DNA from 2 places in the Aeribacillus sp. FSL K6-2848 genome. Region 2 is predicted to be linked to the other one. Evidence: a T-box and tRNA genes for the amino acid it is inferred to sense, from the RefSeq annotation. Region 2 holds a T-box; the other holds one or more tRNA genes.
The links. The T-box of region 2 lies ahead of glyQ (glycine--tRNA ligase subunit alpha). A T-box ahead of a tRNA ligase gene usually reads a tRNA of that ligase, here a tRNA-Gly.
Positions count from the first base shown of each region.

Region 1: it has a tRNA-Gly gene. The T-box ahead of glyQ (glycine--tRNA ligase subunit alpha) is inferred to sense a tRNA for this amino acid. The anticodon was not compared.

Region 1 is NZ_JBBOQQ010000001.1:3,395,289-3,403,308, forward strand. It holds gene NSS70_RS16375 (glycerol dehydrogenase) at 1-443, shown strand, start outside; gene trmL (tRNA (uridine(34)/cytosine(34)/5-carboxymethylaminomethyluridine(34)-2'-O)-methyltransferase TrmL) at 644-1,117, opposite strand; gene NSS70_RS16385 (amidase domain-containing protein) at 1,150-2,070, opposite strand; gene queG (tRNA epoxyqueuosine(34) reductase QueG) at 2,111-3,244, opposite strand; gene NSS70_RS16395 (B3/B4 domain-containing protein) at 3,327-3,992, shown strand; tRNA gene NSS70_RS16400 (tRNA-Gly) at 4,112-4,185, opposite strand; gene trpB (tryptophan synthase subunit beta) at 5,930-7,093, opposite strand; gene NSS70_RS16410 (VOC family protein) at 7,178-7,570, opposite strand; gene NSS70_RS16415 (hypothetical protein) at 7,919-8,020, shown strand, end outside.
Region 2 is NZ_JBBOQQ010000001.1:2,962,214-2,970,233, reverse strand. It holds gene NSS70_RS14360 (HD family phosphohydrolase) at 1-421, shown strand, start outside; gene ybeY (rRNA maturation RNase YbeY) at 418-894, shown strand; gene NSS70_RS14350 (diacylglycerol kinase family protein) at 897-1,256, shown strand; gene NSS70_RS14345 (cytidine deaminase) at 1,355-1,753, shown strand; gene era (GTPase Era) at 1,746-2,651, shown strand; gene NSS70_RS14335 (YqzL family protein) at 2,764-2,904, shown strand; gene recO (DNA repair protein RecO) at 2,935-3,687, shown strand; T-box leader at 3,804-3,977, shown strand; gene glyQ (glycine--tRNA ligase subunit alpha) at 4,047-4,937, shown strand; gene glyS (glycine--tRNA ligase subunit beta) at 4,930-6,993, shown strand; gene NSS70_RS14315 (helix-turn-helix transcriptional regulator) at 7,759-8,020, shown strand, end outside.

The DNA.
Region 1 (8,020 bases), 430 kb from region 2:
AAGCAAAAGTGGTCACCCCTGCGTTAGAAGCGGTCGTCGAAGCAAACACGCTCCTTAGCGGACTAGGTTTTGAAAGCGGCGGTTTGGCAGCGGCTCATGCTATTCATAACGGATTTACCGCGTTAGAAGGCGAAATACATCATTTGACACACGGAGAGAAAGTGGCATTTGGTACTCTTGTCCAGCTCGCTCTCGAAGAACATTCACAACAAGAAATTGAACGCTATATTGAGCTTTATTTGAGCCTTGATTTGCCAGTCACGTTGGAGGACATTAAATTAAAAGATGCTTCACGCGAAGATATACTAAAAGTCGCTAAAGCAGCAACCGCAGAAGGGGAAACAATCCATAATGCATTCAATGTGACAGCTGATGATGTAGCAGATGCGATTTTTGCTGCTGATCAATATGCGAAAGCATATAAAGAAAAACACCGCAAATAACGTTTTGAATTGGCATTTCTTCATGGGATACCTTGTTGACTGCAAAAAAGGCCAGGCGCTTTGACAGCTCTGGCCTTTGTATTTGCTTTTTTAACCTTATGGTAGTCCGCTCCTTCTCATACTTCCTTTATATTTGAACAGAATAACCGCCAAAAATAATGTATATTTACAATCCGAAAGAAGCCCAAAACTAAAAGTGTTTAAGATAATCCATGAAAGCTTTGCTGTCTTAGCGCCTCATACACTAAAATAGCGGCAGTGTTCGACAAATTTAATGCCCGAACGTTTTCCGTCATTGGAATGCGCAAACACCGATCTTCATTTTCTGCAAGCAATTCTTTTGGAAGTCCTGTTGTTTCACGTCCAAAAATGAAGAAAATCTCTTTGGAAGGATCACTAAAATCATAGCTCGTATAATATCGTTTTCCAAATTTAGTTATATAGTAGAAATCCCCGTTCTGGTTTTGCTGAAAAAAATGGTCAAGAGAATCATAATAATGAATGTTTACAAATTCCCAATAATCAAGCCCTGCGCGTCGAAGCATTTTATCATCCGTTGAAAAACCTAAAGGACGAATTAAATGAAGGGCTGTATTAGTCGCCGCACAAGTTCTAGCAATATTTCCAGTATTTGCAGGGATTTCTGGTTGATATAAAACAACGTGTAATGCCACAATGATTCACCTCGAAAACTATTATAACATTTTTAAGAATCCTCATTATCATCAATGATATGAAAAAATTTATATTGAATGTTTTCTGTATAGGCAGTTGAGTCTTCGTACGACCAATATCTCATTCGGCTGTTGGATGTTTGGGCATTGACAAGCGGCATATCGCTTTTATCTTTTGCAACAACAAATGTTGAATGGTCAAATCTGCCGTCGCCTTGAAAATCATAACAAATCACATCCCCGGGCTTAAGCAGCTCAGGAGACGAAACTTCTTTCGCTCTAAGTCCTGTTTTCGATGTGGACAAATACAGCATCAGCGCATGAGCTACAGACCAGCTGTAGCTCCAATTATTATTCGCAAGCCACCATCCTGATGACCGGTTCGGGTAGCCTCTCATCGGCGCATCACCGGCACGTAAACATTGGGAAACATAATTTGTACAATTTACGTCAAAATAAGGATAATTCGGATTTCTGCTGTTCCACCACCGTTCCGCATATTGGACGCTTTTCAACCGATCATATTGAAAAGAAACCCGTTCATCTTTTTCTTGCCATTTTTCGTTTGTCCAATCATCCTCTTCATCTTTATGAAAACAGTCTTTTAGTTTAACTTCATCAGATATTAAATGACCTTTATTGGAAAACTTCGCTACCCGCTCTTCCCCAATTTCTTCTATATATAAAAAATCACCCTGCTTATAAAGAAGCCTGTAATCACATAAATAATCTACAACGGTTGCCTCATCTTCGATCTGTTTCGGCCATTTTATGAGACAAGTCGCTTTCACTATTTCCGCTTTTCGTTTTGCTGCCAGCTCTTTTTTCTTTTCACACCATTCAAGCTCTGAAGATTGCTGCCGATTGTGATTGACAGATTTGTTCACTAAAAATTGCAGCTTTTCATTTATTTTTCGATAAACAGCCTGTACGTCCACATTTGTCACCACCATTTTCGTTTCTTCTATATACGTATGATGGTGACAATTAAAATCATGCTTTCAACATTTCAATTCCTTTGACAATTTCATTCTTTACTTCTTCATCTTGTTCTTTTTCCAGAGCTTTTTCCAATTCAAAAAGCACTGATTGATCTCCTATCCTTCCAATCGCCCATGCGGCGGTTCCCCGAATAATCGGTCTTGAATCTTCGTGCATCAGTTTAATTAAGTCAGGCAAAGCCGTTCTATCTTTATAATGGGCTAAAGCGATGATCGCATTTCGCTGAATCGGTTTTTTTCCTCTCCATGAACCAGCTATATGGCCGAATTTTTCTTTAAACTCGCGGTTTGAAATATGAAGAAGCGGCTTTAATTTTGGCTTTGCAATTTCAGGATCCGGTTCCATTTCAGAATGGATATGGAAATCCTTTCCTTTATTTTCCGGACAAACAAGCTGACAAGTGTCACAGCCGTAAAGCCTGTTTCCGATTTTCCCACGGTATTCATCAGGCAGAAACCCTTTTGTTTGCGTTAAAAAAGCAATACATTTCTTTGAATCGAGCTGCCCGCCTTGTACGAGCGCACCAGTCGGACATGAATCGACACATATGTTGCAGGATCCGCATCGGTCTTCAATGGGGCTGTCGGGAGGAAAAGGAATATTTGTAATCATTTCGCCCAAATATACATAAGAGCCGAATTCCGGTGTAATAATCATGCAGTTTTTTCCGCTCCATCCGATACCGGCTCGCTCTGCTACGGCCCGATCCGACAGCTCCCCCGTATCGACCATCGATTTAACCTGTGCTCCGTCCACTTTTTCTAAAATAAATCTTTCCAGCTTTTTCAACCGATCTTTTAGAATCACGTGATAGTCTGTCCCCCATGAAGCCCTGCAAAATAAACCGCGCCGCTCTTTTTTTGTACTTCTGGGAGCATTTTTCATTTTTGAAGGATATGCCAACGCTATAGAGATAATCGATTTTGCTTTTGGAAGGAGCAGCTCAGGATTTGTCCGCTTTTCGATATCAGGCTCCTCGAATCCTGACTGATATCCTAACTGCTGCTGTACAATTAGCCGCTCCTTCAATGTTTCAAAAACATCAGCACTCGCAAAACCGATTTTATCGATTCCAATTTGCTTGCTGTATTCAATAATTTCTTGTTTGAGAACTGCGAAATCCACACCGCTCCACCCCCTTTATTTTTATTTCAAAAAATATATAAACTATGTTAAGATAAAATGGCTGAAAATAGGAGGGAAATCAATGGAATTTTTTATTGCTGAAGAGGTCAAACAACGAATTCCTCACTTTAAAATAGGCTTAATTGAGTATGATCATATTCAAGTATCCGAATCCCCCCAAATGTTAAAAGGGAGACTTCGTTTCTTTCAAGAATCTATTTTTTTCGATCTAGAAAATAAAAATGCAGCTGAATTAGACGGCATTCGAGAATGGCGGGAAGTCTTTAAGCGTGTTGGCACTGATCCTAATCGATACCGCCCATCCAATGAGGCTCTTTTTCGCCGCGTTCAAAAACAGCAATACTTACAGTCTATCCATTCAGCCGTTGACTTAAATAATTTTTTCTCCTTGAAATATGAAATTCCGTTAGGCATCTACGACCGAAACAAAATAAAAGGACCTATTACGTTAAAAATCGGTAAAAATGGCGATTCATATGATGCCATCAACGGCCGCCAAGTGAATTTGGAAAATAAACTAGTAACCTGTGATGCAAACGGACCTTTCGGAAGCCCCTATGTTGATTCTAAGCGAACAGCAGTACAGCTTTCGACAACAAGCGCTTTACATATCGTTTATTTAAAGCCATCGATGCGGACAGAAGAAGCAAAAAAATTACTTGAAGCGATGGCAAACATGTTTGTTCAAATTCACAGTGGAGATGCTCGCCAACAAATTTTCGCTTAAGCCTCTCCCTTTTCTTTCTTTTAATGGCATGGCAGCCATATACAAAATTTCTATAATGAAAAAACGCAATGCTTCGTTTGCTTATAAAAACGAAACACTGCGTTGATGAATGATATGTATGGAGCGGGTGATGGGAATCGAACCCACGACATCAGCTTGGAAGGCTGAGGTTTTACCACTAAACTACACCCGCATATATTATTCGATTTTCTATTAAAACGAAAAACACGCATTTGCCATGCCTCTTCCTCTTCCAGCTTATTCGAAGAAGTAAATGCGTCGAGGCAACTCGATGCTTATTCATTGAAGCATCGCTCGTGGCTGAGGTTTTACCACTAAACTACACCCGCATACATTATTTCTTTTCTATCAAGACGAAAAACACGCACTTGCCATGCCTCTTCCTCTTCCAGCTTATTCGAAGAAGGAGATGCGTCGAGGCAACTCGATGCTTATTCATCGAAGCATCGCTCGTGGCTGAGGTTTTACCACTAAACTACACCCGCATACATTATTTCTTTTCTATCAAGACGAAAAACACGCACTTGCCATGCCTCTTCCTCTTCCAGCTTATTCGAAGAAGGAGATGCGTCGAGGCAACTCGATGCTTATTCATCGAAGCATCGCTCGTGGTAGCCGTAATGCAATGACGGGTTTTATTATAGCAAAGCGAAAATGACGGTGCAACGGAAAAATGTAAAAAAAACGACATTTTTTTATGTTTTTGTCGAAATTGTGAACAAAATAGATACCAAGCTGTCCATTTAACACCCTATACCACTGAAAAAAGCATTAAATCAACAAGTTTTTCTTATTTCGTTCATATATTTACAAAGCTGGTGGTAAATGTCCGGCGTTTAAATGTAAACTCCGAAATCATGGCAAGCTTAGATAACAGTTAGATTGAACCCCTCAGTCATTCCTTCGCAAACTAAATTTATCAACCAACATAAAATACTAAGAGCTGAGAAGATTCCTATAAAATCAGAGTAAAGTTAAGACCAAATGATAACTATACCTCAAAAACTACACCATTTTGATTCATTGAAAAAATGTGATGAGCGCACTTATCCCATATCTTTTAACTTTCTATAGCACTTTCGTGACTACAGCTCCCATACCTTGCCCATTTCAGAGCTGTCAAGAATTTTTTCAAAGATAAATATACACTTATCCGGTGGATCAAAAATCTGCCTTTTTTATATTACTATAAACAACTTGCTCTTCTAAAAATTCAGCTGATGAATCGTTAAAAGAATCGAGTAGGAGGGAGCGATTAACTCCCGTCCTCTCACACCACCGTACGTACGGTTCCGTATACGGCGGTTCAATTAAGATAATTGACGCAAGTTTTCATAACTTCCGTGAATAGCTGTTCTCTTTATGCCAGTGGTCACTCCACCCTCCAAGAGGTCTCCCACGGGATTCACCGCTTCCTCCCTCAAGTGAGGTACTACGTTTTCTGTGTTCATCATGACTCACTGAATGCCAAGGGCTATTCTCTCTTAATTGTTCGGTCCTTCTTAGTTGTTCTAGACCAACTAATACTATGACCTCTGCTGACTTCTGACGGTTCAGCTACTTATCACTAAGTAGGTTATGAAGCGTACTTCACATATCCACCAGACCTCCCCGGGTAAGAGTGTAATCTTTCCTTCCATCCATCTGCTTCATTTACTCTGTATCACCTTCGGCAAAAAGGGCTTTGTTTTGTCTTGCAAACTCACCCAGTGATACCTAGCCTCATATGAAGTTCGTGTTCCGAGAGACCTTAAAGTTTGCCGCTCGCTTCCTTCAGATTCCGCGTCACCACGGACACCCTTGCGTTAAGCTAACTGCTACTTCTGCCTTCGCAGCTCGGGACTTTCACCCTATAGATTACACCCATGCCGGGCGCACAAGTAAAAAATCGACGTTCAAAAACGCCGATTTTCACCTTATTTTTTCAACATTTCAAACACTTGCTCGACATCCTTATCTCCTCTGCCAGAGAGATTAACGATCACAATATCCTCCTTGCTTAGCTGCGGGGCAAGTTTCATCGCATATGCTACAGCATGTGAACTTTCAAGGGCAGGGATGATTCCTTCCAACTTAGATAATTGCTGAAAAGCTTCCAAAGCCTCTTTTCCAGACACCGTAACATATTCTGCCCGTCCGGTTTCCTTCAAATAGCTGTGCTCTGGACCAATTCCAGGATAATCAAGCCCTGCTGCAATAGAGTAAGTCGGCATTGGATCATTATTTTCGTCAAGCAAAGTTAAGCATTTAAATCCGTGAATAACAGCTGGAACACCTTTCGTAAGCGTTGGTGCCTCTTCCGGCTCCACTCCTATTAATCTTACGTTTGGTTCGTCCAGATAATGCGCAAAAGCTCCGATTGCATTGCTTCCTCCTCCTGCACAAGCAATCACTGCTGTTGGAAGCTTCCCTTCTTTTTCAAGAATCTGCTTTTTCGACTCTTCACTAATAACCGATTGAAAATGCTTGACAATTGTTGGATACGGATGCGGGCCGACAGCAGATCCAAGCAAGTAAAACGTGTTTTGGTAATTTTCCACATAATCAGCTAAAGCTGCATCCACCGCATCCTTCAAACGTCCTTGTCCTTTTTCAACCGGTACTACCTTTGCACCAAGCAGCTCCATCCGAAACACATTTAATGCCTGCCGCTCTGTATCGAGCTTGCCCATATAGATGGTGCATTCCATTCCAAACATCGCACACGCGGTTGCTGTTGCAACACCGTGCTGTCCAGCACCCGTTTCTGCAATGATTCTAGTAGCCCCCATCCGTTTGGCAAGCAAGATCTGTCCAATTGCATTATTGATTTTATGTGCTCCGGTATGATTTAAATCTTCACGTTTTAAATAAACTTTCGCGCCCCCGAGCGCTTCTGTGAAATTTTTCGCATATGTCAGCGGATTTTCTCTACCAACATATTCTCTTAAATAATATGCCAATTCTTCATTAAACGTTGAATCGTTTTTAAATTTTTCGAAATTCTCTTCCAGTATGTCCAATGCTCTTTGCAAATCCTTTGGAACAAAGCTTCCTCCAAATTGGCCAAAATAACCCTTCTCAACTGTTTGCTGACTCATCTTACTCATCTCCTCTAAGCTTTTATTCAATTATAGCAAAACATGTTCAAATCAAACACTTATTTTTAGAATTTCTGCCGCTTATTATTTTGCATAGTTTAGCTCCCAAACTACACCGAATTTATCGATTACCACACCATATTTTGAATTCCAAAAAGTATCTTGCAATTCCATTTTGACCTGTCCGTCTTTCGCTAATGTTGTAAAAATTGAATTTATTTCATCTTCTGACTCCAAATCCAATGTCAGCCATATATTGTTCCCCTTCGTCACCGGTGAGAAAACATCGGCAAAATAAAGTACACATGATTCGTTAATATGCAGCTCGGCATGAATATATTTTCCTTCGTGGCCTTTAAACATTTCTTTTCCATCGGATGTCTCTACATTTTTGAGTTCTCCTCCAAATACTTGCTGATAATATTGCAACGCTTCCTTACAGTTATGCAAATAAATATGAGGGATTATTTTTTTCATCTTTTTTACCCGCCTTTGCCAGATTGTAGGGATAAACATTCTTCTCGTCCATTTTATCATAAGGGAATGACACCTTGTTTTATATAAAAATAAACGGGTTAAATGATTCAAAGCTTTTTCTTTTGTCCAAACTAAAATCTTTATGAAATAGAGCATTACTAGAAACAATTGAAATATTCTAAAATATAAAATGAAGTTAAAAAGCGCAGCGTGATGCAGGTTACCTGCTCCGAAAATAGTTTTCAAATTGGTAAACAAGAAACATCTTGTTATATTGTGTAATCTTTCTTAACGAGATACTTAGCAAAAAATTCAAATTATGTAAAAATCAATTTGGAGGACACATTCATGAAGAAGAATGACTACTTTCATTCGAAAAATTACACCGGGAATCATTTACATGTAGACAACTTTAAAGATGAATTTTCCCCTTTTATCGAAGGAATTGCC
Region 2 (8,020 bases):
AATGTTAAGGAAGCATAAAATGCCGAAAGAATTTATCGATATTGCTCTGCAGCATCATGGAACATCGCTTTTAAAATTTTTCTACCATAAAGCCCAAGAAAATAGTGATCAGCCTATTTTGGAAAGTGAGTTTAGATATCCGGGTCCGAAGCCGCAAACGCGGGAGATTGCCGTTATTTGTATCGCTGACAGTGTAGAAGCAGCTGTTCGTTCAATGAAAAATCCGATGCCCGAAAAAATTGAAAAGCTTGTTCGTTCCATCATAAAAGATAAACTTCAAGACGGGCAATTCGACGAATGTGATATAACGTTTAAAGAGCTTGAAACGGTGGCAAAAATATTGTGTGAAACATTGAAGGGGATTTTTCATTCAAGAATTGAATATCCGGAATTTCATGAAAAGAAGGTGAAGAAAACATGACATTATCCATTGACATTTTCGACCAGACGGAAACACTCTCTTCTGAGGAAATAGAAACGATCGAAAATTTGCTGCAATTTGCTGCTTTAGAAGAACGTGTTCCCAAAGATTCGGAAGTATCTATAACCTTTGTTACTAATAAAGACATTCAAGAGATCAATCGGGATTACCGGGGAAAAGATCAGCCGACAGATGTGATTTCATTTGCGCTTGAAGAAACAGGAGAAGATGAAGTGGAGATCCAAGGTGCTGATCTCCCCCCTCATTTAGGGGATATCATTATCTCAATAGAAAAAGCGAAAGAGCAAGCAGAAGAATACGGCCACTCATTTATGAGAGAGCTCGGATTTTTATCTGTTCATGGCTTTTTGCATTTATTAGGTTATGATCATATGACAAAAGAAGAAGAAGAAAAAATGTTTTCAAGGCAAAAGGAAATTTTAGAGAAATTTGGATTGAAAAGAACAGGATAAACATGAAGACTTTGTTGAAAAGCTTTTATTTTGCCGTACAAGGAATAGCTGCAGCCTTCCAATCCGAGCGGAACTTTAGAATTCATGTGACAGTTGCGATCATCGTGATCGCAGCCGGATTATTTTTCAACATTAGCTTAATTGAATGGATTGTCATTCTCCTATTAATTGGCGGAATGTTAGCTTTAGAGCTGGTCAATACTGCCATTGAGCGAATCGCTGATGCTGTGTCGAAAGAATCTCATCCTCTGCTTAAAACTGCAAAAGATGCAGCTGCAGGAGCAGTATTGGTTTATGCAGCCGTTTCGGTTGTCATCGGATTCATCATTTTTGCCCCCAAAATAATTGAAGTTTTTTCGTGAAAAATGTAGAATTTTCTGAAAAAATAAACGTGAAATTAAATGAAAAATGATGTAAAATAATGAGTATAAGCTGCAACGTAAACGAAAGGAAGGAAGCTATGGACTCCCATCAACTGATTGAAGAAGCAAAAAGAGCAAGAGAATTTGCTTATGCACCTTACTCTCGATTTAAAGTAGGTGCAGCACTTCTGACAAAGGATGGAAAAGTATACAAAGGATGCAATATTGAAAACGCAGCTTATTCCATGTGCAATTGTGCCGAGCGCACTGCTATATATAAAGCGGTTTCAGAAGGTGAAAATGAATTCGCAGCTATTGCCATAGTTGCGGATACAAAGCGCCCTGTATCGCCATGCGGCGCTTGCAGGCAAGTCATAGCAGAGCTCTGTCCTAAAAATATGAAGGTGATTTTGGCGAATCTTAACGGAGACTATAACGAGCTAACAGTTGAACAACTATTACCAGAAGCATTTACATCGGAGGATTTACATGAATAAGACAAAATTTAAATCAGGATTTGTATCAATCATCGGCCGTCCGAATGTCGGCAAATCGACTTTTATTAACCGTGTAATCGGTCAAAAAATTGCGATTATGAGCGATAAACCTCAAACAACGAGAAACAAAATACAAGGGGTTTATACGACGGAAAACTCACAAATTATTTTTATCGACACTCCCGGTATTCATAAACCAAAGCATAAATTGGGCGATTTTATGATGAAAGTCGCTCAAAATACGCTCAAAGAAGTGGATCTAATTCTGTTTATGATTAATGCTGAAGAAGGATTAGGCCGCGGTGATGAATATATCATGGAACGATTGAAGGAAACCGATACTCCTGTATTTTTAGTTGTCAATAAAATCGATCGGGTTCATCCTGATGATTTATTGCCGCTTATTGACCAATACAGGGAAAAGTTCGAGTTTCAGGAAATTGTTCCAATTTCTGCCCTGCAAGGAAACAACATTGAAACGTTGCTAGGGCAAATTGAAGCGTATTTGCCGGAAGGTCCGCAATATTATCCTAGTGATCAGGTGACAGATCACCCGGAACGTTTTATCATTTCTGAACTAGTTCGCGAAAAAGTATTGCATTTGACAAGAGAAGAGATCCCGCATTCTGTCGCAGTTGTTGTTGATTCTATTGAAAAAAGAGAAAACCATGCAGTATATATAGCTGCAACAATTGTTGTGGAACGCAACTCTCAAAAAGGTATTATCATTGGGAAGCAAGGAAGAATGTTGAAAGAAATTGGGAAAAGGGCAAGGGTTGACATTGAAAACTTGCTCGGATCAAAAGTCTTTTTAGAGCTGTGGGTCAAAGTGCAAAAAGATTGGAGAAATCGCCTGTCGCAATTGCGAGATTTTGGATTTAGGGAAGACGAATATTAATTGACTTGAAGGAAGTTAGAAATATTTTCAAAACATGAAAATGAGTCAAAAAGGCTATGATAACAATGAATTGGATATAGCTTAGGAACAACGACAGAAAGGTGGGGACAATATGTTAGATTTTACCTGGAAAGTATTCACGTTTACAGGTAATATTGACACATATCTCCTTTTTAAAGAGCTTGAAAAGGAGCGGACGAAAGATTGTCAAATGAAGGAAGAAGAGCGGACTGAGGTTGATCTCCCTGTTTAGTAGTGCTGTATCCAATAGGATGGTGGAGAAATGCTTGTAAAGACGGAAGGAATTGTCATTCGTACAACGGAATATGGTGAGACCAATAAAGTTGTTACAATATATACAAGGGAGTTGGGGAAAGTTGGTGTAATGGCACGGGGCGCAAATAAACCGAACAGCCGCCTCGCAGCTGTTACCCAACTTTTTACGTATGGAAATTTTTTGTATCATCAATCTTCTGGATTGGGTAATTTAAGCCAAGGAGAAATCATTTCCGCTTTTAGAGAGATTAAGGAAAATATTTTTTTGACTGCATATGCTTCATATATTGTAGAGCTCCTTGATAAAGGAACAGATGAAAAAGACAGAAACCCTTTTTTGTTTGAGCTCTTATTTCAAACACTTCATCTGCTGAATGAAGAAAAGGATGCGGAAATTTTGACCAATATATTTGAAATAAAGATGCTCAACGTTCTCGGTTTATATCCCGAATTAAACAAATGTGCAGTAAGCGGCGAAACAAACGGACCGTTTCATTTTTCATTAAAAGAAAACGGATTGATTTGCAGCCGCTGTTTTGAAAAAGATCCTTACAGGCTCAATATTTCTCAGAAGACAGTGAAGCTGTTGCGGCTGTTTTATTCTATTGACTTAAACCGCATTGGTCAAATATCCGTCTCCCCTGAGACAAAAAAAGAACTGAGATTTGTTCTTGATCAATATTATCAGGAATATGCAGGTTTATCGCTGAAATCGAAAAAATTTTTAAATCAGCTTGACAGTTTAAAAGAAATGTTGTAAACCATATACATGGATGTGAAACCTTTCAAATGAAGGATTTATCCCCCCCTCATGCTGTTAGAAAAAGCGATTTAATGTCATGTAATGAGCGGAAATGTACGTGTCAAATTGAATAATAAAATGCGATGAAGGAAAAGAGTACCTGCAATCTTCATAGAAAGCGACCTTAGGATGGTGCGAGCTAAGGTATGAGGATGCAGGGAACGGCGTTCCAGAGCAATAACGGTTTACGAGAGGCTGAAACGTTTTTCAGCAAATAGGGTGGAACCGCGGGTCATCCCGTCCCTATGCAACTTTGTTGCATTAGGGACGGTTTTTATTTTGTTCGAACATAACTTAATTGTGGAGGTGCATGATGAATGAACATTCAAGAAATGATTTTGACGCTGCAAAAGCATTGGGCCGATCATGGATGTATTTTGATGCAGGCATATGATGTAGAAAAAGGTGCCGGAACCATGAGCCCATACACATTTCTTCGCTCCATCGGGCCAGAACCGTGGAATGTTGCTTACGTGGAGCCGTCAAGAAGACCTGCTGACGGAAGGTATGGGGAAAATCCGAACCGCCTTTATCAACACCATCAATTCCAAGTCATTATGAAGCCGTCTCCGAAAAACATACAAGAAATTTATTTAGATTCATTAAAGGCTCTTGGAATTGATCCGCTTGAACATGACATCCGCTTTGTGGAAGATAACTGGGAAAATCCTTCTCTCGGCTGCGCAGGGCTTGGCTGGGAAGTTTGGCTTGACGGAATGGAAATTACTCAATTCACGTATTTTCAGCAGGTCGGAGGACTGGAATGCAAACCGATTTCTGTTGAAATTACTTATGGAATAGAGCGTTTGGCGTCTTATATTCAAGAAAAAGAAAATGTATTTGACCTTGAATGGACAAACGGATTTACATACCGGGACATTTTTTATCAGCCTGAATATGAGCATTCCAAGTATACGTTCGAAACATCCGATACAAACATGCTATTTGAACTGTTTAATACGTATGAAAAAGAAGCGCACAGACAGATGGAATTAGGTCTCGTTCATCCAGCGTACGACTACGTTTTAAAATGCTCGCACACATTTAATTTGCTTGACGCAAAAGGAGCTATTTCTGTTACAGAACGAACCGGATATATTGGCAGAGTGAGAAAGCTGGCAAGAAAAGTTGCCAAAACGTTTTATGAAGAACGGGAAAAACTCGGTTTTCCAATGCTGAAAAACAAGGGGGCCGAAAATCATGAATAAACGGGATTTACTTATCGAAATCGGGCTTGAAGAAATGCCTGCCGGCGTCATCCTGTCTTCGATTGATCAGCTGGCTGACAAAGTAGGAGCTTGGCTGGATGAACATCGCATTTCTTACGCCAAAATAAAAAAATATTCAACTCCTAGACGTCTTGCCGTCCTTGTAGAGGATGTAAATGAAAAACAGGAAGATTTGCTTGGCGAAGCAAAAGGACCGGCAAAAAAGATTGCGGTTGATGAGAATGGAAATTGGACAAAAGCAGCGTTAGGCTTTGCACGGAGCCAAGGAGCTTCCACAAACGACATATCCTTTAAAGAAGTAAACGGTGTTGAGTACGCTTTTGTTCAAACATTTCAAAAAGGGAAAGAAACGAAAGAACTGCTCCCAGGGTTAGAAGAGATTATTCAAACCATCCATTTTCCGAAAAATATGCGTTGGGGAAATTGGAATCTTCGCTATATCCGTCCGATACAATGGTTAGTTGTCTTATTTGGACAAGACATCATTCCGTTTTCCATTACCGATGTTCCGACAGGAAATGTTACGTATGGCCATCGCTTTTTAGGAACGAAAGCGGAAATTTCCACTCCACGCGATTATGAAAATACTTTGTTGAACCAGTTTGTTGTCGCCGATTATGAAAAACGAAAACAAATGATCATTCAACAGCTGGAGGAACTGGAAAGAAAGGAAAACTGGATCATCCCTGTTGATGAAGATTTGCTCGAGGAAGTTACAAACTTGGTGGAATATCCGACCGCCCTGTACGGTTCATTCGAAGACCGGTTTTTAACATTGCCTGAAGAAGTGTTAGTGACGACGATGAAGGAGCATCAGCGATATTTTCCTGTCAAAAATAAAGATGGAAAGCTGCTTCCGTTTTTTGTTACCGTAAAAAACGGGAATGATCAAAACATTGAAACGATTGCCAAGGGGAATGAAAAGGTCCTTCGGGCAAGACTTTCCGATGCAAATTTCTTTTACGAAGAAGACAAAAAGCTTGCCATCGATACCGCACTGGAGAAGCTTGAAAAAATTGTTTTTCATGAAGAACTGGGCTCCATCGGTGACAAGGTTCGCCGAATTGTAAAATTATCAGAAAAGCTTAGCGAAAAGCTTGAATGCTCCAATGAGGAGAAAGCTTATATTAAACGGACTGCTTCCATTTGCAAATTTGACATTGTTACGCAAATGGTTTATGAATTTCCTGAGCTTCAAGGAATTATGGGAGAAAAATACGCTCTTTTAAAGGGTGAACAGGAAGAGGTTGCAAAAGGAATAAATGAGCATTATATGCCGCGGCATGCTTCCGACAAGACGCCTGAAACGTTGAGCGGAGCCATTGTAGGGCTTGCGGACAAGCTGGATACAATTGCAGGATTTTTTTCGATCGGTTTGATTCCAACTGGCTCACAAGATCCGTATGCATTAAGAAGACAAGCAAGCGGCATTGTTCAAATTCTTCGAGCAAAACAATGGCGGCTTGAATTGGAGGAATTGTTCGACCTTGCTATAAATGTATATGGTTTAGAAAATAAAGACAATTTGAGAAAAGAATTGCTGTCGTTCTTCCAAATGAGAGTCAAATTTGCGCTTCATGAAGAAAATGTCCGCCATGATATAATTGAATCGGTATTACAATCCAATTACCATGAAGTTAATGCATATTTTGAGCGGGCTGCCGTTCTGTCAGAAGAAAGCCAAAAGGGTGACTTTAAAGAAGTAATTGAATCGCTGTCTCGTGTTGTCAACATCTCGTCTAAGGGCCAAGAGGGCAATATTAAAGAAGAGCTGTTCGAGAAGGAAGAAGAAAAAACATTGTATCAAGCGTATTTACGGCTTGAAGAAAATTTTGTAAAATTGCAAAAAGAGGGTAATTTTAAAGAAGCATTTTTGGAAATGAAAGCTTTAAAGCCGGTGATTGATCGTTATTTTGATAATATTATGGTAATGGCAGAGGATGAATCGGTTAAACAAAACAGGCTGTCCCAAATGGTACAATTAACAAAGATAATCACATCTTTTGCCAAAGTGAATGAAATTATCGTAAAATAAATGCAAATAGACGATTATCCCGAGGATAATCGTCTTTCCTTGTGCGCCCGGCATGGGTGTAATCTATAGGGTGAAAGTCCCGAGCTGCGAAGGCAGAAGTAGCAGTTAGCTTAACGCAAGGGTGTCCGTGGTGACGCGGAATCTGAAGGAAGCGAGCGGCAAACTTCCGGTCTGAGGAACACGAACTTCATATGAGGCTAGGTATCACTGGGTGAGTTTGCAAGACAAAACAAAGCCCTTTCTGCCGAAGGTGATACAGAGTAAATGAAGCAGATGGATGGAAGGAAAGATTACACTCTTACCCGGGGAGGTCTGGCTGGCACGCCAAGTAACCTTGGTAACCTATCTAGTGATAGATAGCTGAACCGTCAGAAGTCAGCAGAGGTCATAGTATTAGTTGGTCTAGAACAACTAAGAAGGACCGAACAATTAAGAGAGAATAGCCCTTGGCATTCAGTGAGTCATGATGAACACAGAAAACGTAGTACCTCACTTGAGGGAGGAAGCGGTGAATCCCGTGGGAGATCTCTTGGAGGGTGGAGTGACCACTGGCATAAAGAGAACAGCTATTCACGGAAGTTATAAAGACTTGCGTCAATTATCTTAATTGAACCGCCGTATACGGAACCGTACGTACGGTGGTGTGAGAGGACGGGAGTTAATCGCTCCCTCCTACTCGATTCGCCGTAATGTACAATAGAAAACCTTTTCAAAATATTGAAATCATATATAATATTTTTATAATGCAGCCTCTTTTTCAAGGTGGTGAGGACAATAGAGCTTAATAAACGGCAAGAACAAATATTGCAAATCGTTAAGGAGCATGGGCCAATTACGGGTGAGCATATTGCAGATCGTTTAAACTTGACAAGAGCTACGCTAAGACCTGATTTAGCAATTTTAACAATGGCTGGATACCTTGACGCAAGGCCGCGAGTCGGCTATTTTTATACAGGGAAATCAGGCGCCAATTTGCTTGCAGAGAAATTAAAAAAGCTCCAAGTAAAAGATTTTCAGTCGATCCCAG